DNA from 2 places in the Pseudomonas sp. R3-41 genome. Region 2 is predicted to be linked to the other one. Evidence: predicted binding sites of a transcription regulator. Region 2 holds the regulator's gene; the other holds the start of a gene.

Region 1 (10,812 bases), 1.4 Mb from region 2:
GTGGCCTCGGCCCTGGCGCGCATCGACGAGCAGAGTCGCTCGGCAGGCCAGCAATTCGCGGCGATCACCACCGCCACCCAGGAACAAAGCAGCACCGCGACCCTGCTCAGCAGCAACCTGCAGAGCATCGCCATGGCCAACAGCGAACAGCGCCAAGTAGTCTCGAACCTGGCGCTCACCGCCAAAGAACTGGAAAAACTCGCCCAGGACCTGCGCCAAGAGGTGGATCGGTTCCGCTGAGGCCTCTGCAACCACCGCGAGCAGGCACCCCCGCGATTAATGTGGGAGCGAGCCTGCTCGCGAAGGCGTCTTGTCAGTCACATCTCTGTAAGCTGACCCACTGCCATCGCGAGCAGGCTCGCTCCCACAAGGGAGTTTACGGGTGATCCCTCTTCTTGCGCCTGCCTGGAATCAGTGTGGGAGCGGGCTTGCTCGCGAAGGCGGCAGTCCAGTCACCCTCATCTCAACCTGACCCACCGCTATCGCGAGCGAGCCCGCTCCCACAAAAGCCCTCAATCCAATGGTCCATCCTTTTTTAAGATTATTGCTGTTTTTTAGCTTGCTGAAACGTTTCTTCAAGTCTATAAAAACCGCACAACTCCAATAAAAGGTCGTGACCATGACTCCGCTCAAACTGCTCGTTACCCTTGGCGCCTTGGGCGCTGCTTCCCATGCGATGGCTTGGGATTACGTCCTGCTGGATACCGATAAAGCCGCCCAACCCTGGCAAATCACCAGCCAGCAACTCGGCGTGAAGACCGACAAACCCTTTTCCGTGACGATGCGCACCCTGCACGGTGGTCGGCAGGAAGGTGTCAGCGTGGTCGACATTGACAACGGCACCCTGAAGCTTTCAGTGGTCCCGACCCGTGGCATGAATGTGCTGCAGGCATCGGTTGGCGACGTGCGCATGGGATGGGATTCGCCCGTCAAGGAAGTGGTCAACCCGGCGTTCATCGAGCTCAACGGCCGAGGCGGGTTGGGTTGGCTTGAAGGCTTCAACGAGCTGGTCACCCGCTGCGGCTACGAATGGGTCGGCCATCCCGGCATGGACAATGGCGAGCTGCTGACCCTGCACGGTCGCGCCGCGAATATTCCGGCTAACAAGGTCACCTTGCACATCGATGAGAAACCGCCCTACGCCATTACCCTGCGGGGCGAGTTGAAGGAGCAGGCCTTCAAGAAGGTCGATTTCTCGGTGCAGACCGAACTGGTCACCGAGCCCGGCAGCGTGACGTTCGCGCTCAACGACACGCTGACCAACAACGGCGATTACCCGAAGGAATATCAAGCGCTCTACCACAGCAATTTCAGCACGCCTTTCCTGGAGCAGGGCGCTCGTTTCGCGGCACCGGTCAAGCAGGTCTCGCCGTTCAACGATAAGGCCAAGGGCGACTTGGCCGACTGGCAGACCTACCGGGGTCCGACCAAGGATTACGACGAAACCGTTTATAACGTCGTGCCCTACGCCGACGCCAAGGGCGACACCCTCACGGTGTTGCACAACAAGGCCGGCAGTCTCGGGGTGTCGGTGGGCTTCAATACCAGCACGCTGCCCGTGTTCTCCCTGTGGAAAAACACGGATACCCAAGGCCAGGGCTACGTGACCGGGCTGGAGCCAGGCACCAGTTTTTCCTATAACCGCCGGTATCAGCGCCCCTTGGGCCTGGTGCCCACCATCGCGCCGAAAGAGCACAAGCAATTCCAGATCCACTACAGCCTGTTGGCAGACAAGGGCGCTGTGGATAAGGCGCTCAAGCGCATCGATACGATCCAGAACGGTCAAAAAACCGAGGTTCGGCAAACACCGTTGGTGGACCTGAGCAAGCCATAAAGCGGTTCAAGCCGTAGCCGGCCGGTACTGCAACGCTTCGGCCAGGTGCTCGCGGCGAATGCTCCCCGCTTGCTCCAGGTCCGCCAATGTCCGGGCGACCTTGAGCAAGCGATGGGCGGCGCGCAGCGACAGCGTCAGCCGCTCGCAGGCGGTTTCCAGCCAGGTTTCATCGGTTGTGGATAACTTGCAATGCCGGCGCAACCCCGGCAGATCGAGGAAGGCATTGGCGCAGCCCTGGCGTTCCTGCTGGCGCTCCCGGGCTTCGGCGACGCGCTCGGCGACCGTGGCCGTATCGTCCCCGGGTTCGCGCTTGGGGTTCAAGGCCGTGGCTTCCCGGGCGACGGTCAGGTGCAGGTCGATGCGGTCCAGCAGCGGGCCGGAGAGTTTGTTGCGGTAGCGCTGCACCATGTCCGGTGTACAGGCACAGCGGCCACTGGGTTCGCCAAGATATCCACAGGGGCAGGGATTCATCGCCGCCACCAACTGGAAGCGCGCCGGGAAGCGCACCCGGTCACGGGCGCGAGACACCACGATGTGCCCGGACTCCAGCGGTTCTCTCAAGACCTCCAACACCTTGCGGTCGAATTCCGGCAATTCATCCAGAAACAGCACGCCATGGTGGGCGAGGGTGATCTCCCCTGGCTGCGGTTTTGACCCGCCACCGACCAGCGCTGGGCCGGAAGCCGAGTGGTGTGGCTGGCGAAACGGACGTTGCGGCCAATGGCTCAACGGCACGCAACTGGCCACCGACTGAATGGCTGCGACCTCCAGGGCTTCGCTCTCGGCCAGTGGCGGCAGCAGCCCGGGCAAACGGCTCGCCAACAGGGTCTTGCCAGTGCCCGGTGGCCCGCTGAACAGCAGGTTGTGAGCCCCCGCCGCGGCAATCAGCAACGCCCGCTTGGCCGCGGCCTGGCCTTGTACTTCATTCAGGTCGGGGTAAGGTTTGCTGGCCGAAAGCAGCCCATTGGAAACGAACGGCTCGACCGGCGTGTGACCGTTGAAGTGCGCCACCGCTTCCAGCAGATGGTCCACGGCGATCACCTTCAGCCCCGAGGCCAGGCAGGCTTCCTCGGCATTGGCCCGTGGCACCACCAGCATGCGCCCGGCCTTGCGCGCCGCCAGCGCCGCGGGCAATACCCCGCGCACCGGGCGTACTGCGCCAGACAAGGCCAGTTCACCGAGGCATTCCACGTCGTCCAAGGTCAGGGTCGGCACCTGCACGCTGGCCGAGAGGATGCCCAGGGCAATGGCCAGGTCGAAGCGGCCGCCGTCTTTTGGCAGGTCCGCCGGCGCCAGGTTCAGGGTGATGCGCCGCGCCGGAAAATTCAGCCCCGAGTTGATGATCGCGCTGCGCACCCGATCCTTGCTTTCCTTGACCGCCGCTTCCGGCAGGCCAACCATCGTCAGCGACGGCAAGCCATTGGCCAGGTGGACTTCAACGGTAACGGCAGGCGCCTCGACCCCTACTTGGGCGCGGCTGTGGACAATGGCAAGCGACATGAATCGTTCCTTGAGTGGATGGGGCGCCGCGTCCTGCGGCTCCTGAAGGTTAGTCGTGGGGATGAATTTGGGCGCGGCAATTGAGGGGCGAAAATTTGGCAGGATGTTTCGACAGCCAGTGACAATCGATACGGTTCAGCGCAGGCCATCCTTAACCCGCTCAAGCGCAATGCCCGGGACCGGCCTAGACTCCGTTTTGCCCAGTCGGCACTTGGCGGTATCAACGGCACAGGGAGGAAGTGGCCATGAACGATCTGCTGGCTCTGTTAACCGACAAGCGCTTCATGCCCCATGGGCACTGCTACATGTGGCGGCCGGATCTGCTGTGGACCAATGTGATCGCCGATGGCTTGATCGCCCTGTCCTACGTCACCATCCCCTTCACGCTCCTGTACTTTATCCACAAGCGCAAGGACGTGCCGTTCGATTGGATGCTGGCGGCCTTTGGCGTGTTTATCCTGGCCTGCGGGACCAGCCATGTGATGGAGATCCTGACCATCTGGCAGCCTTATTACTGGCTGATGGCGCTGGTCAAGGTAATCACCGCGATTGCCTCGGTGATTACCGCCATCCTGCTGGTCCGGCTGGTGCCGGCGGCCCTGAAGATTCCCAGTCCGCGACAATTGGCCAAGGTCAACGACGAGTTGCGCGAGGCACAGGCCGAACTGGTGACCACCGCACGCCGGGCCGGCATGGCGGAGATCGCCACCAACGTATTGCACAACGTGGGCAATGTGCTCAATAGCGTCAACGTGTCAGCCCAGGTCCTCTACGAGAAGGTGCACACCTCCAAGGGACCAGGGGTGGCCAAGGTCGCTCAGTTGATGAAGGAGCATCCCGATGACCTCGGTGACTTCATCAGCAGCGATCCGAAAGGGCGCGCGCTACCCGATTATCTCGACAAGCTGGCCGATGCGCTGGCCGTCGAGCAGCAGGGCATGATCGCCGAATTGGCGCAGTTGACCCGCCGAATCGACCACATCAAGGAAATCGTCGCCACCCAGCAATCCTACGCTGGCAATGCCAGTGTCTTGGAGCCGGGCTCGCTGCAAGAGTTGGTAGAGGATGTCGTGCGCATTTGCGATGTGTCCCTGGCCCGCCACCACATCACGCTGATCAAGGAATTCAGCGATACCCCGCAAATGCCGTTGGATAAGCACCGAGTGCTGCAGATCCTGGTCAATCTGATCAACAACGCCAAGCAGGCGCTGGACGCAGGTACGAACCGGCCGCCGCAGATCGTCTTGCGCCTGAAGATCGTTGACGAGGGGCGCGTCCGGGTCGAGATCGAGGACAACGGCGAGGGGATCGCGCAGGACAATCTGGCGCGGGTGTTCGAGCACGGCTTCAGCACGCGTGTCGACGGCCATGGTTTTGGCCTGCACAGCTGCATCCTGGCTGCGCACGAAATGGGCGGCGATCTGACCGTGCAGAGCGCCGGGCCGGGCTGCGGCGCGCTGTTTATCCTGGAGCTGCCGCGGCACTGACCCCGGACCCATCTCAACATGTTGCGAGGGGTTGAGTGGCCCGCAGGGGCTGCTTATTCCTGTGCCGGAGCCAGTCGCGCTTCCAGCTCCGCGACCTTGGCCTCCAGGCTTTCGAGCCGTGCCCGGGTCCGGGCCAGCACGACCATCTGGCTGTCGAATTCTTCCCGGCTGACCAGGTCCAGCTTACTGAAGCCGCTTTGCAGCAGGGCCTTGAACTGGCTTTCGATTTCGCTTTTGGGCAGCGGCGTGTCACCACTCAAGAGGCGGGAGGCGTGGCCGCTCAGGGCGTCGAGGAGGTCTTTGGGCGCAAGCATGTGCAGGTGTCCTGGAAACGATGGCGGGCAGTGTACCACGCAGTGTCTATAGTCAATTCGCAAGCCAGATGCACGCTTTTCGCGCATTGCGCCGGGCGTTGCTGCACTGTTGTTGTGCGTAACGTTGCGGTTCATGCCGCAGTGCACGTCGAGCAGGTGGCCAAGAGATTGAAATCAGAGGGTTTGGGTGCAGATGGCAAGGTTTCTGCTTAGAGGCTGATGACCCATGCACTGATGCAGTCGCTGTGACGAATGCAGTGCAGCAGGCGGAACGGGGAGTTTCGTCAGGATCGGTTAACTGGCACCTGTCGGGCAACTTGGGCCGACGACGCGTTACAAAGCCAGGCACTGCGCTTAGACTTGAGTCGGGTTTGTTTTCCTGGGGCAAGTCCACCAATTCGGGAGAAAGTTTCATGAAGCTAGTCACTGCCATCATCAAGCCGTTCAAGTTGGACGACGTGCGCGAGTCGTTGTCCGAGATCGGCGTGCAGGGCATTACCGTTACTGAGGTCAAGGGCTTCGGTCGGCAGAAGGGCCACACCGAGCTGTATCGCGGCGCGGAATACGTGGTCGATTTCCTGCCCAAGGTGAAGATCGATGTCGCCATTGACGACAAGGATCTTGACCGGGTGATCGAGGCAATCACCAAGGCCGCCAACACCGGCAAGATCGGTGACGGGAAGATCTTTGTGGTCAATCTGGAACAGGCTATCCGCATCCGTACCGGCGAAACCGATACCGACGCCATCTAAGCCGCCAAACCCAACGCCCCAGGAGAAAACAATATGACTCTGCGTAAATTCGCAGGGCTAGGAGCCCTGTTGTCCTTCGCAATGCCTGGCCTGGCCATGGCAGAAGAAGCGGCAGCCCCTGTCCTGAACTCCGGCGACACCGCCTGGATGCTCACGGCCACTATTCTTGTACTGTTCATGACCATTCCCGGCCTGGCACTGTTCTACGGTGGCATGGTCCGGTCGAAAAACCTTCTTTCCGTGATGATGCAGTGCTTTGCCATTACCGGTCTGATCAGCGTCCTGTGGGTCATCTATGGCTACAGCATCGCGTTCGACACCACCGGCATGGAGCAGGGCGTCGTCAATTTCAACTCCTTCGTCGGTGGCCTGGGCAAGGCGTTCCTGGCGGGCGTCACGCCGGCGAGCATCACCGGTCCGGCGGCGCTGTTCCCTGAAGCGGTGTTCATCACTTTCCAGATGACCTTCGCCATCATCACCCCGGCCCTGATCGTCGGCGCATTTGCCGAGCGGATGAAGTTCTCCGCCATGCTGATCTTCATGGGCGTGTGGTTCACCCTGGTGTATGCACCGATTGCGCACATGGTCTGGTCCGGCAACGGCGGCCTGATGTGGGACTGGGGCGTGCTGGACTTCGCTGGCGGCACCGTGGTGCACATCAACGCCGGTATCGCAGGTCTGGTGGCGTGCCTGGTATTGGGCAAGCGCAAAGGCTTCCCGACTACCCCAATGGCGCCGCACAACCTGGGTTACACCCTGATGGGCGCGGCCATGCTGTGGGTCGGCTGGTTCGGCTTCAACGCCGGTTCTGCTGTCGCCGCCAACGGCACCGCCGGCATGGCGATGCTGGTGACCCAGATCGCGACCGCTGCGGCGGCGCTGGGCTGGATGTTTGCCGAGTGGATCACCCACGGCAAGCCAAGCGCACTGGGCATTGCCTCGGGCGTGGTGGCCGGTCTGGTTGCAATTACCCCGGCTGCCGGTACCGTGGGCCCGATGGGCGCCTTGGTCATCGGCCTGGCGGCGGGCGTGGTGTGCTTCTTCTGCGCTACCACCCTCAAGCGCAAGCTCGGTTATGACGATTCCCTGGACGCCTTCGGCGTACACGGCATCGGCGGTATCCTCGGCGCGATCCTGACCGGTGTGTTCGCCGCTCCGGCACTGGGTGGCTTCGGCACCGTGACCGACATCGGCGCGCAAGTGTGGATTCAATTCAAAGGCGTGGGTTTCACGGTGGTCTACACCGGGATCGTCACCTTCATCATCCTCAAGGTGCTGGATGCCGTCATGGGTCTGCGTGTCACCGAGGAAGAAGAAGCCGTGGGCCTGGACCTGGCTCAGCACAACGAGCGTGGCTACAACCTGTAAATACGCGCCCATAAAAAATGCCCGGTTCGCCGGGCATTTTTTTGCCTGGAATTTGTCATTGCTCACAGGATGCGGCGGTTTTTCCGACGCCTTTTGTTGTGGATGCGACATGGGTTTTTATACCGCCAAAGGCTTACATCGAAGCAAGAATATTAGGGCCTTTGTTTTTTCCCAGAGCGCGCTAGAATGCGCGCCGAACGTGCGGAGATCTGTATGTGGCAACAGACGCTGATAACCCTGCGGGCAAGGCCCCGGGGCTTTCATCTGGTGACGGACGAGTTGCTGGCCGGCCTGCCTGAACTCAAGGCGTGTCGTGTTGGTCTGTTGCATCTGTGGCTGCAGCATACCTCGGCCTCGTTGACCATCAACGAGAACGCCGATCCGGCGGTACGTCGAGACTTCGAACGATTTTTCAATCGGCTGATCCCACAAGGAGCCGCCGGTTATGAGCACAACGACGAAGGCCTGGACGACCTCCCGGCGCACTTCAAGGCCAGCGTGCTCGGTTGCCAGCTCAGCCTGCCGGTTACGGCAGGAAGGCTGGCGTTGGGAACCTGGCAAGGTGTTTATCTGGGCGAGCACCGTGATCACGGCGGTGCTCGTAAAGTCCTCGCCACCTTGTACGGTGAAGAGGCATAACCGCTGATTGCCGGCGGATGTTGAATTTTTTCTGGCAGCCTTCGAACAGATGGCGAAGCTGGGCTATAACTAATCTGCTTTTCGCAAGTCATGAGGTAGAACATGAGCGACGATGATCTGGAAAACGACGACCTCGAAGTAGGCGACGAAGACGAGACCGAAGAAGGCCTTGAAGTGGCGGCGGAAGACGTTGCCGAAGACGATGGCGCCGACGTTCCGGCTCCTACCGCCAAAGGCAAGGCCAAGGCGGCTGTGTCGGTCGACGAATTGCCGAGCGTAGAGGCCAAGAACAAGGAGCGTGATGCGCTCGCCAAGGCCATGGAGGAATTCCTGGCCAGGGGCGGTAAAGTGCAGGAAGTGGAGGCCAACGTGGTCGCTGATCCGCCCAAGAAGCCAGACAACAAGTACGGCAGCCGCCCTATCTGAGTGTCTGCTTCTTGCTTGCTGAAAAAGCCCGCCGTCGCTGCGGGCTTTTTCATGGGCGCAGAGCTTCGGTGCACCGCAGTTCCAGGGTGGGAGCGAGCTTGCTCGCGATGACTTCAGCCCAGACAACCCAATCCGGTGGTGAGGGAGCTTGCTCCCGCTCGGCTGCGCAGCAGTCGCTAAACCGGTCGAAGTGGTCTGCCTGGAAATACGCCGGGGCCCGCTTCGCAGGCCAGCGGGAGCAAGCTCCCTCGCCACGGATCGGTTTGAGGCTCAGGCGGCGGATGGGGGCCGTCTTCGCGAGCAAGCTCGCTCCCACATAGGGATTTGAGGCGCTGCGAAGCAGGGGGTCAGGGCTGGCTATGCCACCCTGCCAATAACCCCGGCAGTTCGGTCAGGCTGCGAATTTCCGCGTCGGGCGCGTGCGCGGCATCCCAGGCCTTGCCCGTCGGGTTGAACCACACCGCGCGCAGGCCGGCCTGTTGGGCGCCGGCGATGTCGTCGCCCGGGTGATCGCCGATATGCACGGCCGTCTGCGCCGTTGCACCACCGCGCTGCAGGGCTTCGTGGAACAGCCGGGCGTCTGGCTTGGCGATGCCGATGTCTTCGGCGCACAGGGCAAACTTGAAGTAGTCGGCCAGCCCGAGGCGACGCACATCGGCGTTGCCGTTGGTGACGACGCCAAGGGCGAACTGGTTGGCGAGGATTTCCAGGGTTGGCTCGACGTCGGGGAAGACCTCCAGTTGATGCCGGGCATGGAGGAATGCCTCGAATCCCTGGTCTGCCAACTCCGAGGCTCGCCACTGATCATAACCGGCGTCTTGCAGCGCCCGGAACAGCACTCGCCGGCGCAGTGCACTGATGCGGTGCTTGAGGTTCGGCTCTTCGCTGAGCACTTGCGTGCGGATCGCCCACAGGCGCTCCACCGGGAAATCGCCCAGGTCGGGCGCGTTGTCGGTCAGCCATTGGCGGAGTACGGCTTCGGCGCTGGCGATCACCGGGGCGGTGTCCCACAAGGTGTCGTCCAGGTCGAAAGTGATGAGCTCGATGGTCATGATTCGTCGCCCTTGATGCGTTTGGCCCTGGGGTGGGCACTGTCATAGACCGTTGCCAGGTGCTGGAAATCCAAATGGGTGTAGATCTGTGTGGTCTTGATGTCCGAGTGACCCAGCAGCTCTTGCACGGCGCGCAGGTCCTGGGAGGATTCCAGCAGGTGGCTGGCGAAGGAATGCCTGAGCATGTGCGGGTGCAGGTTCTGCCCCAGCTCGCGTTCGCCGGCGGCCTTGACCCGCAACTGGATCGCCCGCGGGCCGAGGCGCCGACCGCGTTGGCTGACGAATACCGCGTCGTCGGCAGGGTTGGCCAGTGCTCGCAGGGGAAGCCACTGCTCCAGGGCTTCACGGGCCTTGCGGCCGACGGGCAGCAGGCGGGTCTTGCTGCCCTTGCCGAGTACCTGGACCATGCCATCGGCCAGGTCCAGTTGATCCAGGTTGAGCCCCGTCAGCTCTGAAAGCCGCAGGCCGGAAGAATAGAACAGCTCGAGAATCGCCTGGTCGCGCCGGGCCAGGAAATCATCCTCGACGGCGCCTTCAAGCAATTGCAGGGCGCGGTCGGTGTCGAGGGTCTTCGGCAGCCGGCGTTCGCCCTTGGGCGGCGCCAGGCCGGTGGCCGGATCGTGATCGCACAGGCCTTCGCGATTGAGGTAGTGATACAGGCCACGCACCGCCGATAACAGGCGCGCCAGGCTGCGGGAGGATTGGCCTTGTTGATGCAGGCGGGCGATCAGGCTGCGCAAGCGCTGGATGTCCAGGGCCGACCAACTGCCGATGTTCTGCTTCTGGCACCAGCCCAGCACTTTTTCCAGGTCGCGGCGATAGGCCGATAACGTGTGGGGCGACACCTGGCGCTCACTGCGCAGGTGTTCGCAGTAGGCGTCCAGTTGCCGTTCCATGATCAGCGTACCGGGCGCAGCGAGCCGGCGACCCTTGGCAGCACCCGGCCGGTGACTTCGGCGATGTAGCTCAGGAACAGCGTGCCCACCGAACTCTTGTAGTGCTGCGGATCGCGGCTGGCGATGGCCAGCACGCCGTGCACGCCCTGGTGGGCGATGGCGACGACGGCAGTGGAGCCGATCTGCTTGCGTTGTTCTTCGCCAAACAGGAAATCCAGCTCATGCTCGCGCAGGCTGCCGCTGACGCTTTTGTCTTCCGTGAGCAGGCCGCCAATGGCCGTCTGCGCTTCGGCGTGGGTCACCCAGCGGCCCACCGGCATGGCGTTGTCGCCGAACAGGATCAGGCTGACGAAGGGCACCTGGAAATCCTGGCGCAGGCTGTCTTCGACGCTCATGACCAGGTCTTCAAGGGTGCTGGCGTCCATCAGGGCCAGGATCAGCCGACGGGTCTTGTCGAAGAGCCGGTCGTTGTCCCGGGCCACGTCCATCAGGTGCGACAGCCGATGGCGCATTTCGATGTTGCGCTCGCGCAGGATTTTCATCT
Region 2 (10,812 bases):
TTTCCTCGAAGACGGCAGCGAGTTCAAGACCTTCAACACCCTCGACGGCCAAGGCATCAAGATGTTGATGGCCGCCGGCGTGCAGACCGCTATCATCAGTGGCCGAAAGACCCCGGTGGTCGAGCGGCGCGCGAAGAACCTCGGCATCCCGCACCTTTACCAGGGGCGCGAAGACAAACTGGTGGTGCTGGACGAACTCTTGGGCCAACTCAACCTAAGCTATGAACAAGTGGCCTATCTCGGTGACGACCTGCCGGACCTGCCGGTGATTCGCCGGGTCGGCCTGGGCATGGCCGTCGCCAACGCGGCCAGTTTCGTGCGCGAGCACGCCCACGGAATCACCACGGCGCGAGGCGGCGAAGGTGCCGCCCGCGAATTCTGTGAACTGATCCTGCGCGCCCAGGGCCGTCTCGAAGCGGCCAACGCCGCGTACCTGTGAGCCATTTATGCTGAGCAAAAAGATTCGCACCGTTGTGGTGTTTGCCTGTATCGCGGCGATTTTCGCCGCGGTGGGCTATTGGAACATCAGCCCTGAACGGTTTCTCGACCAGCCTGCGGCCCAAGTCGAGGAAAAGATCGACTGGTACGCGACCAACACCCACACCCTGCAGTACCTGCCCGACGGCAAAGTGCAATATGAGATGACGTCCGACAAGGTCGACCACGTCAAGGCCACTGACATTACGCTGGTCACCAAGCCGGACTTGAACATATTCCGCGGCACCGATTTTCCCTGGCATGTGCAGAGCGAGCACGCCGAAGTCAATTCCGGTGGCACCGAAGTGGAACTGATCGACTCGGTACGCATCGCCCGGACCGACGAAAAAAACCGTGCGACCATCATCACCAGCACACGCATGACGGTATTCCCGCAGCAAGAATATGCGCAGACCGAGCAACCCGTTAGAATCGACGGCGCCGGGGGTGTATCGACCGGCACGGGAATGAAGGCGTATTTGAAGGAAAGCAGGATACACCTGCTATCGAACGTAAGAGGACAGTATGAAGCTCGCTAAAACCCTCCCTATTTTGCTCAGTCTGGGCGCAGCACTGGGAAGCGCGAGCGCCTGGGCTCTTCCCACCGACCGCGACCAGCCTATCCGCATCCAGGCCGACGACGCGCAACTCGACGACAAGAATGGCGTCGCCACCTATAAAGGCGACGTGATCATCACCCAAGGCTCGATGAAGGTCACCGGCAACACCGTGACCATCACCCGCACCCAGTCCGGCGATATCGACGTGGTGACCTCGGTGGGCAACCTGGCCTATTTCGAGCAGATGCAAACCGCGGGCGACACCAAGCCGGTACAAGGCTACGGCGTTACCATCCAATATCACGCCTCCCAGGATCGCGTGGTCCTGATCGACCGCGCCAAGGTCGTCGACAAGGACAACAACGTCACCCAAGGCGAGAAAATCGTCTACGACACCAACAAGAAACTCGCCAGCGCCGGTCGCGCCACCGGCAGCAAGGTGACCGAGCAGCGTCCGCGGATCGACATGGTGATCCAGCCTAAAAAGAAAACCGAGCAGAAGGCCCAGTAATGGCAACTCTGAAAGCTCAGCACTTGGCCAAGAGCTACAAGAGCCGTCAAGTCGTGCGTGATGTCAGCCTGTCCATCGACAGCGGCCAGATCGTCGGCCTGCTCGGCCCCAATGGCGCGGGCAAGACTACTTGCTTCTATATGATCGTCGGCCTGGTCCAGGCCGATCAGGGTCGCGTACTGATCGACGACCTGGATGTCAGCCACCAGCCGATGCACGGCCGCGCGAAGGCCGGTATCGGCTATTTGCCGCAAGAAGCGTCGATCTTCCGCAAACTGTCGGTGGCCGACAACATCATGGCGATCCTCGAGACCCGCAAGGAACTCGACAAGGCCGGCCGTCGCCAGGAGCTGGAAAGCCTGTTACAGGAATTCCACATCAGCCACATTCGCGACAACCTGGGCATGAGCCTGTCTGGTGGTGAACGGCGTCGCGTGGAAATCGCCCGCGCCCTGGCCACCGCGCCGAAATTCATCCTGCTCGACGAACCGTTCGCCGGCGTGGACCCGATCTCGGTGGGGGACATCAAGCAGATCATCCATCACCTCAAGGCCAAGGGCATCGGCGTACTGATCACCGACCACAACGTGCGCGAGACGCTGGATATCTGCGAAACCGCCTACATTGTCAATGACGGCCAGTTGATCGCCGAAGGTGACTCCGCTGCGATCCTGGCCAACGACCTGGTCAAGGAAGTGTACCTGGGCCATGAGTTCCGCCTGTAAGCACACGTGTCTGGCGAATTGCCGGGGCGTCGTTTAATTTTATTATGGCGACGCTCTAGGCAAACACTTCAGTTTCAGGCATATAATTTGCTTAAGTTTGGCGCTTCGGCGCCCTGTAGTGGATGGCGCATGTGCGCCGGCGAATAAGGTGTTAAGCCCCTGCCATGAAACCATCGCTAGTCTTGAGAATGGGCCAGCAGCTGACGATGACACCGCAGCTGCAACAGGCCATCCGCCTGCTCCAATTGTCGACCCTGGACCTGCAACAGGAAATCCAGGAGGCCCTGGAGTCCAATCCGATGCTCGAACGCCAGGAAGAAGGCGACGACTTCGATAACACCGATCCGCTGGCCGACAACGTCGAGCAGAAGACCAATACCGAGATCCCGGAACCGTCCTACCAGGAAGCCGCCCCGACGGTGGACAACCTCGAGGAAGGCGAATGGAACGAACGCATTCCCAACGAGCTGCCCGTGGACACGGCCTGGGAAGACGTCTACCAGACCAGCGCCAGCAACCTGCCAAGCAGCGATGACGACGAGTGGGACTTCACCACCCGCACCTCTGCCGGCGAGAGCCTGCAAAGCCACTTGTTGTGGCAACTGAACCTGGCGCCGATGTCCGACACCGATCGCCTGATCGCCGTGACCCTGATCGATTGCATCAACAACCAGGGCTACCTGGACGAGACCCTCGAGGAGATCCTCGAAGCCTTCGACCCCGAGCTCGACATCGAGCTGGACGAGATCGAAGCCGTCCTCCATCGCATCCAGCAGTTCGAGCCGGCCGGCATCGGCGCTCGCAACCTGGGCGAGTGCCTGTTGCTGCAATTGCGCCAGTTGTCCGCCAAGACACCGTGGCTGGCCGAAGCCAAGCGACTGGTCACCGATTACATCGACCTGCTGGGCGGTCGCGACTACAGCCAACTGATGCGCCGCATGAAGCTCAAGGAAGATGAGCTGCGCCAGGTCATCGAGCTGGTGCAGAGCCTCAACCCGCGCCCCGGCTCGCAGATCGAATCCACCGAGCCTGAGTACGTGGTGCCCGACGTGATCGTGCGCAAGCACAATGATCGCTGGCTGGTGGAGCTCAACCAGGAGTCGGTGCCCAAGCTGCGCGTCAACGCCCAGTACGCTGGCTTCGTCAAGCGTGCCGACACCAGCGCCGACAACACCTTCATGCGCAATCAGCTGCAGGAAGCCCGCTGGTTCATCAAGAGCTTGCAAAGCCGCAACGAAACATTGATGAAAGTTGCCACCCAGATCGTCGAGCATCAGCGCGGCTTCCTGGAGTACGGCGATGAAGCGATGAAACCGTTGGTCCTGCATGACATTGCCGAAGCCGTGGGCATGCACGAATCGACGATTTCCCGGGTGACCACCCAGAAATTCATGCATACCCCCCGGGGCATCTATGAATTGAAATACTTTTTCTCCAGCCACGTCAGCACCTCCGAAGGCGGCGAATGCTCGTCCACGGCCATCCGCGCGATCATCAAAAAACTGGTGGCTGCGGAAAATCAGAAAAAGCCGTTGAGTGACAGCAAGATCGCTGGTTTACTGGAGGCACAAGGCATTCAGGTGGCCCGCCGTACCGTCGCCAAGTACCGTGAATCCCTCGGGATCGCGCCTTCGAGCGAGCGCAAGCGGTTGATGTAACAAGGCCACGCCACAGCGTTCCAGTGGCAGGCATTTCTGCCTGCCGCTTTATGCACTGGCAACGAAGGAGAAGCTGTATGCAAGTCAACATCAGTGGACACCAACTGGAAGTGACCGAACCCCTGCGCACCTACATCGGCGAAAAACTCGACCGATTGGAGAGGCATTTCGACAAGATCACCAACGTGCAAGTCACGATGAACGTCGAGAAGCTGCTGCAGAAAATCGAAGCCACGCTGCATATTCCCGGCGGAGAAGTGGTTGCCAACGCAGAGCACACAGACATGTATGCCGCGATTGACCTGCTGACCGACAAGCTGGATCGCCAACTCAAAAAGCATAAGGAAAAGACCCAGAGCCTCCTCCAGGGCGCTACCGGTCGTTAACCCCCCCAATCCATGATCCGACTAGAAACCATCCTGACCCCCGGCCGTTCCCAAGTGAACGCGCCGGGCGGCAGTAAAAAGAAAGCCCTCGAACAAATTGCCAACCTGATCCACCGCGAGGTGCCTGATCTGGTGATGCAGGACGTCTTCGAGGCCCTGGTTGCCCGTGAAAAACTCGGTTCCACCGGTTTTGGCAACGGCATCGCCATTCCTCACTGCCGTCTCAAGGGGTGTGCCGCGCCGATCAGCGCATTGTTGCACCTTGATACCCCCATAGATTTCGACGCCATCGACGGCGCCCCGGTCGACCTGCTGTTTGTATTGCTGGTTCCGGAAGCGGCGACCGATGCGCACCTCGAGCTGCTGCGCCAGATTGCCAGCATGCTGGACCGCAAGGAAGTGCGCGAAAAACTGCGCAGCGCACCGAGTAACGAAGCTTTGTACCAGGTGGTCCTGGACGAGCAGAACGGTCATTAAACATGCGCATGATCATCGTCAGTGGCCGCTCCGGCTCCGGTAAAAGCACGGCCCTCAACGTGCTTGAGGACAGCGGCTACTATTGCATCGACAACCTGCCCGCCGGCCTGCTGCCGGAACTGGCCGAGCGCGCCCTGATCCACACGGAACTGGCGCAGTCGCTGGTGGCGGTGTCCATCGATGCGCGCAATCTGCCGAGCCACCTGTCGCGCTTCCCTGAACTGCTCGAGGAAGTGCGCAGCCGGCATATCCAGTGCGATGTGTTGTACCTGGATGCCGATGAGGAGACGCTGCTCAAGCGCTTTTCCGAAACCCGCCGGCGCCACCCCCTGAGCAACGCCAACCGCTCCCTGGCCGAAGCCATCGAGGATGAAAGCCAACTGCTGGGGCCGATTGCCGACCTGGCCGACCTGAAGGTCAACACCACGCACCTGAACCTGTATCAGCTACGTGACACGATCAAGCTGCGCCTGCTGAACCAACCGGAGCCGGGCACGGCGTTCCTGGTGGAGTCGTTCGGTTTCAAGCGTGGCATGCCGGTGGACGCCGACCTGGTGTTCGATGTGCGCTGCCTGCCCAACCCCTATTGGAAGCCGGAATTGCGCGAGCAGTCCGGGCTTGACCAACCGGTGATCGACTACCTGGCCGCACAGCCGGACGTCGAGGAAATGTACCAGGACATCTCCAGCTACCTGCTCAAATGGCTACCCCGCTTTGCCGCGAGCAATCGCGCCTACGTCACGATTGCCATCGGCTGTACCGGCGGTCATCACCGCTCCGTCTACCTGACCGAACGCCTGGGTCAGCTCCTGCAACAATCCCTGAAGAATGTCCAGGTTCGCCACCGCGACCTCAGCTAAAGGATTCACATCGCGATGCCTGCTCGGGAAATTGAAATCATCAACAAGCTGGGTTTGCATGCCCGAGCGTCGGCAAAATTCGTCGGTGTGGCGGGAAAGTTTCCAGATACCACCATCAGGGTCGGACGTACGCCCGAGAGCACCGTCGACGGTAAAAGCATCATGGCGATGATGATGCTCGCCGCTGGCAAGGGCACGAAGATTCACCTGAGCACTGAAGGGGAGCAGGCGCAGGAAGCGATGGATGCGCTGGTGGCGCTGATCAACAACTACTTTGACGAAGGCGAATAACCGCCCCTGGACTCGAGCCGAGCTTAGTTGTGGCGAGGGAGCTTGCTCCCGCTCGGCTGCGAAGCAGCCGTAAATCCACAGCAGGAAAACACAACGGGGCCTGCTTCGCAGGCCAGCGGGAGCAAGCTCCCTCGCCACAACAGCACAAACGCATGGCCCCTGGATTGCATCAGGCCAACGCCGTATCCAACACCATCATCAGACAAAACCCCACCAGCAATCCCAGGCTCGCCAATTTCTCGTAACCATTGCGACGGGATTCGGGAATCACCTCATGGGTCACCACCAGCAGCATCGCCCCGGCCGCCAAGGCCAGACCCAGGGGCAAGAGCATCTCGGCCAGGCTCACCAACCAGGCGCACAACAGCGCGAACACGGGTTCGACCAGCCCGGACGCGGCGCCAATCAGGAACGCCTTCACCCGCGACATACCCGCCGCGGCCAGCACCAGCGCGATCACCAGCCCTTCGGGGACATCCTGCAAGGCGATACCCATTGCCAGGCTGTCGGCATCCGGCATGCCGCCGCCTGCGGACACGCCCACCGCCATGCCTTCTGGAATGTTGTGGGCGATGATGGCGAACACGAACAACCAGATCCGCGGCGCAATGACCGGACGTCCTGGCGCTGCGACCAGCCGTTCGGGGCTGGCTGAGACCTTGCGGTCCACCAGGTACAGCCCGAACGCCCCCGACATGATGCCAAAACAGATAAGACCGCTGGCGGCCCAAGGCGTGAGCCCCAGTTGCTCGGCCGCGGCAATGCCCGGCACGATCAGCGAAAACGCCGTGGCGGCGAGCATTACCCCGGCCCCGAAGCCTAGCAGCGAATCGCTCACAGCCTGGGGCATGCGTCGAATGACCAGCACCGGCACGGCCCCCAGCGCGGTACCCAAGGCGCACAACCCACCGCCTTGAAGCGCCCGCAACAGCTTGGGCTCCAGGTCCAGCCACGCCAGGCCCTGGGCCGCCAACAACGTCATGCCGGCCAACAGCAACAGCGACCCCAAGGCATAGCGGAACATCCGTCCGCCGCCAATCGCCAGTGTTTGAGTGTCCATGATCAGCCTTGGGTTGTGTTCATGAAGGACTTGAAGCCAGCGCTGCCTGATAGCGTCGGGCAACTTCAGGCCAATTGATCACGTTGTAGAAGGCGTTGATGTATTCAGGTCGACGGTTCTGGTAGCGCAAGTAATAGGCGTGCTCCCAAACGTCGAGACCAAGAATCGGCGTGTTGCCATTCATCAACGGACTGTCCTGGTTGCCGCTGCTTTCCACCACCAGGGTCTTTTGCGGGGTCACGCTCAACCAGGCCCAGCCGCTGCCAAACCGGGTCAGCGCCGCTTTGGTGAAGGCTTCCTTGAAACGCTCGATGCCGCCCAGTTGCGCGTCGATCGCCGCCGCCAGGGCGCCCTCGGGCTGGCCGCCGCCCTGGGGCGTCATCACTTCCCAGAACAACGAATGGTTGGCGTGACCACCGCCCTGATTGATCACTGCGGCCTTCAGGCTTTGTGGCAACTGCTCCACGCTGGCCACCAGTTTTTCGACGGGCCATTCGGCGTATTCGGTGCCATCCACCGCCGCGTTGAGGTTATTGATGTAGGTCTGGTGGTGCTTGGTGTAGTGGATCTCCATGGTTTGCGCATCGATGTGCGGTTCCAGGGCGTCGTAGGCGTAAGGCAATGCAGGCAAGGTAAAAGCCATGTTCAATGAACTCCATGATGAAGAGGGGCATAGCGCGGCCGGGGCGTGGTGGCATTGCAGTGCAGCAGACGTTGGGTACGCGGGTACTCACCGTGCTCGCTGATGAAATTCAGCAGTTCGACATAGGTCTTGTGGCTCTGGCGTTGCGCAGCGGCGCGCAGGGCCGGTGCCAGGCGTTCGTCCTGCATTGTCTGCAACAACCGCTGGTGGATCGCGCACAAGTATTCGGCGCTCTCCTCCGGCTGGTTCAAGCGCAGGTGAAGGTCCGCCAGGTTGTGGTGGGAGACGACGCAGGCAGCCACGGCTTCGTCGGCGTCCGCCCAACGCTCGAACAACACTTGGGCCAGCGCCAGGGCTTGCAGGTAGGCTTCGCGGGCATCCACCAGCTCGCCTTGCATGAAACAGCGATTGGCCCGTTCGATCGTACGTTTCCAATGTTCCATGATGAGTCCTCCACACAGGTGTCGGGGGTTACACGCCGCCAGCGGTGAGCTTCTCCGGGTCCAGCAGGACTTCGAGTTCGCTGCGCGTCAGGTCGGTGTGTTCCAGGGCGACATCGATGACCGGCCGGCCTTGCTGGTAAGCCTTCTTGGCGATTTCAGCGGCCTTCTGGTAACCGATGATCGGGTTCAGCGCGGTCACCAGGATCGGGTTGCGCGACAACGCTTCCTTGAGCCTGGCTTCGTTGACCTTGAACGTGGCGATGGCCTTGTCCGCCAGCAAGCGGCTGGCGCTGGACATCAGGGTGATGCTGCTCAGCAGGTTCTGGGCAATGATCGGCAGCATCACGTTCAATTCGAAATTGCCTGATTGACCGGCGATGGTGATCACCGTGTCGTTGCCGATCACCTGGGCGGCCACCATCGCGGTGGCTTCAGGAATGACCGGGTTGACCTTGCCGGGCATGATCGAGGAACCCGGCTGCAAGACCTCGAGTTCGATCTCGCCCAGGCCTGCCAGCGGCCCGGAATTCATCCAGCGCAGGTCGTTGGCGATTTTCATCAGCGACACGGCCGTGGTCTTGAGCTGCCCGGAAACCGCCACGGCGCTGTCTTGGGAGCCGATCAAGGCGAACAGGTTCTTGCCTGGGGTGAATTGCACCTGGGTCAATTGCGTCAGTTGCTGGCTGAACAACTCGGCGAAGCGCGGATGGGCATTGACCCCAGTGCCCACCGCCGTACCCCCCTGGGCCAGGGATTGCAGGCTCGGCAGCAGGTCTTGCAAGTGGCCGATATTGGCCTTGAGTTGCTGGGCCCAACCGTCGAGCACCTGGCTCAGGCGCACCGGCATGGCATCCATCAGATGGGTGCGGCCGGTCTTGATGAACGGGTGGACTTCTTTCGCCTTGCGCTCGATCACCTGCACCAGGTGCGACAGCGCCGGTAGCAATTGCTCATGCAAGGCCAGCGCGGCGCTGACATGAATGCTGGTGGGAATGACGTCGTTGCTGCTCTGGCCGCAGTTGACGTGGTCGTTCGGGTTGACCGTCTCTCCCAGCAGGCCGCTGGCGAGGGTGGCGATCACTTCGTTGGCGTTCATGTTGGAACTGGTGCCGGAGCCGGTCTGGAAGATATCCACCGGGAAATGGTCCATGTAACGACCTTCGAGCAGTCCCAGGGCGGCATCGACGATGGCCTTGCCCTGGGCCGCGCTGATCTGCTCCAGCTCTACGTTGGCCCGTGCGGCCGCGGCCTTGGCCAGGATCAGGGCTCGGATGAATTGCGTCGGCATCCGCTGGCCGCTGACCGGGAAGTTTTCCACGGCACGCTGGGTCTGGGCGCCATAGAGAGCGTCCACCGGGACGTGCAACTCGCCCATGCTGTCGCGTTCGATACGGGTATTACTCATCGGGAGATCCTTGCACCAATTCAATAAGGGGAATCGACGGCGCCAGGGCACAGGTGGCCAGCGCCCAGGCGTGACTCTGCCAACGCTTGAGGCGGCAGCGGCACAGTGATTGTCGTTCGAGGTCACGCAATGGTCGCCAGGCCTGGTCAAGGCAGAGGCTGCGCCAATGCCAGGGCAGCGCGACGTCCGAGGCGGTGTCGAGCAGCAAACGGAAGGCAGTTTCGGAAATCATCCACGGCGAGGTGGCGGTACAACACGCCAGGTAGCGGCCCTCGGCCAGGTAATGCTCGATCAGCTTCGGCTCGTCCGGGTTCATCGCGCAACGGATCTGGCGACTCATCCAGCGCCAGCTTTCAAGGTAGGGTTGTTCGTGCAGGGCAGAACTCATGACCGGGGCTCACTCGACGAATGAGATTCATTATTAGATGATAATAATAAGCAACACAACCGCAAGCGATACAAATTCATCGTGGCGAGGGAGCTTGCTCCCGCTCGGTTGCGCAGCGACCGCAAGATTTTTGGGTCGCTTCGCGGCCCAGCGGAAGCAAGCTCCCTCGCCACAAAAGCGCTCTCGCCACAGGATCGTCGGGCACAAAAAAGGCGCGTCACCCCCAGTGGATGACGCGCCTTTTTTACACGGTGAGGCGTTAGCTCCCCGCCACCATCATCCGCTCGATCAGCACCGAGCCGGTGCGGATGTTGCTGCGCAATTCCAGATCGTTGCCCACGGCCACGATCTGTTTGAACATGTCGCGCATGTTCCCGGCGATGGTCACTTCCTGGACCGGGAACTGGATCTCGCCGTTCTCGACCCAGAAACCCGCCGCGCCACGGGAATAATCCCCGGTGACCATGTTCAGGCCGTGGCCCATCAGTTCCGTCACCAGCAGGCCCCGACCCATGCGGCGCAGCAAGGCAGCCTGGTCTTCTTCGCCATGGGTCACGAACAGGTTATGCACGCCACCGGCATTGGCGGTGCTCGGCATGCCGAGCTTACGGCCCGAATAGGTGCCGAGGATGTAGGACACCAGTTCGCCGTTTTCCACGAACGGCTTGGCATAGGTGGCCAGGCCATCGCCATCGAACGCCGAACTGCCCATGGCCTGCATCAGATGCGGACGCTCGTCGATGGTCATCCATTCCGGGAACAGCTTCTGGCCCAGCGCGCCCTCGAGGAACGACGACTTGCGGTACAAGTTGCCGCCGGACACCGCTGACAAGAAGCTGCCGAACAGTCCACCGGCCAACTCGGCCGAAAACAGCACCGGCACTTCGCAGGTCGGCACCGGCCGCGCGCCCAGACGGCTGGCCGCCCG

Evidence for each region. The regulator sigma-54, encoded in region 2, starts transcription at its own class of promoters, with help from an activator protein. The targets are predictions, from matches to a motif close to ANTGGCATNNANNTTGCTNT.
Region 1: the regulator sigma-54 is predicted to act here: its motif matches at 5,328-5,347, upstream of glnK (P-II family nitrogen regulator).

The regions. Positions count from the first base shown of each region.
Region 1 is NZ_CP096421.1:330,812-341,623, forward strand. Features, by position in the region: gene M1D99_RS01410 (methyl-accepting chemotaxis protein) at 1-240, shown strand, start outside; gene M1D99_RS01415 (aldose 1-epimerase family protein) at 620-1,834, shown strand; gene M1D99_RS01420 (YifB family Mg chelatase-like AAA ATPase) at 1,841-3,334, opposite strand; gene M1D99_RS01425 (sensor histidine kinase) at 3,580-4,821, shown strand; gene M1D99_RS01430 (accessory factor UbiK family protein) at 4,875-5,135, opposite strand; gene glnK (P-II family nitrogen regulator) at 5,549-5,887, shown strand; gene M1D99_RS01440 (ammonium transporter) at 5,921-7,255, shown strand; gene M1D99_RS01445 (secondary thiamine-phosphate synthase enzyme YjbQ) at 7,469-7,894, shown strand; gene sutA (transcriptional regulator SutA) at 7,997-8,320, shown strand; gene M1D99_RS01455 (HAD family hydrolase) at 8,668-9,372, opposite strand; gene xerC (tyrosine recombinase XerC) at 9,369-10,268, opposite strand; gene M1D99_RS01465 (DUF484 family protein) at 10,271-10,812, opposite strand, start outside.
Region 2 is NZ_CP096421.1:5,837,149-5,847,960, forward strand. Features, by position in the region: gene M1D99_RS25260 (KdsC family phosphatase) at 1-439, shown strand, start outside; gene lptC (LPS export ABC transporter periplasmic protein LptC) at 447-1,016, shown strand; gene lptA (lipopolysaccharide transport periplasmic protein LptA) at 1,003-1,548, shown strand; gene lptB (LPS export ABC transporter ATP-binding protein) at 1,548-2,273, shown strand; gene M1D99_RS25280 (RNA polymerase factor sigma-54) at 2,438-3,931, shown strand; gene hpf (ribosome hibernation-promoting factor, HPF/YfiA family) at 4,009-4,317, shown strand; gene ptsN (PTS IIA-like nitrogen regulatory protein PtsN) at 4,330-4,794, shown strand; gene rapZ (RNase adapter RapZ) at 4,797-5,654, shown strand; gene M1D99_RS25300 (HPr family phosphocarrier protein) at 5,670-5,945, shown strand; gene M1D99_RS25305 (ZIP family metal transporter) at 6,115-7,005, opposite strand; gene M1D99_RS25310 (superoxide dismutase) at 7,025-7,648, opposite strand; gene M1D99_RS25315 (hypothetical protein) at 7,651-8,091, opposite strand; gene M1D99_RS25320 (class II fumarate hydratase) at 8,120-9,496, opposite strand; gene M1D99_RS25325 (FagA protein) at 9,489-9,884, opposite strand; gene pmbA (metalloprotease PmbA) at 10,144-10,812, opposite strand, start outside.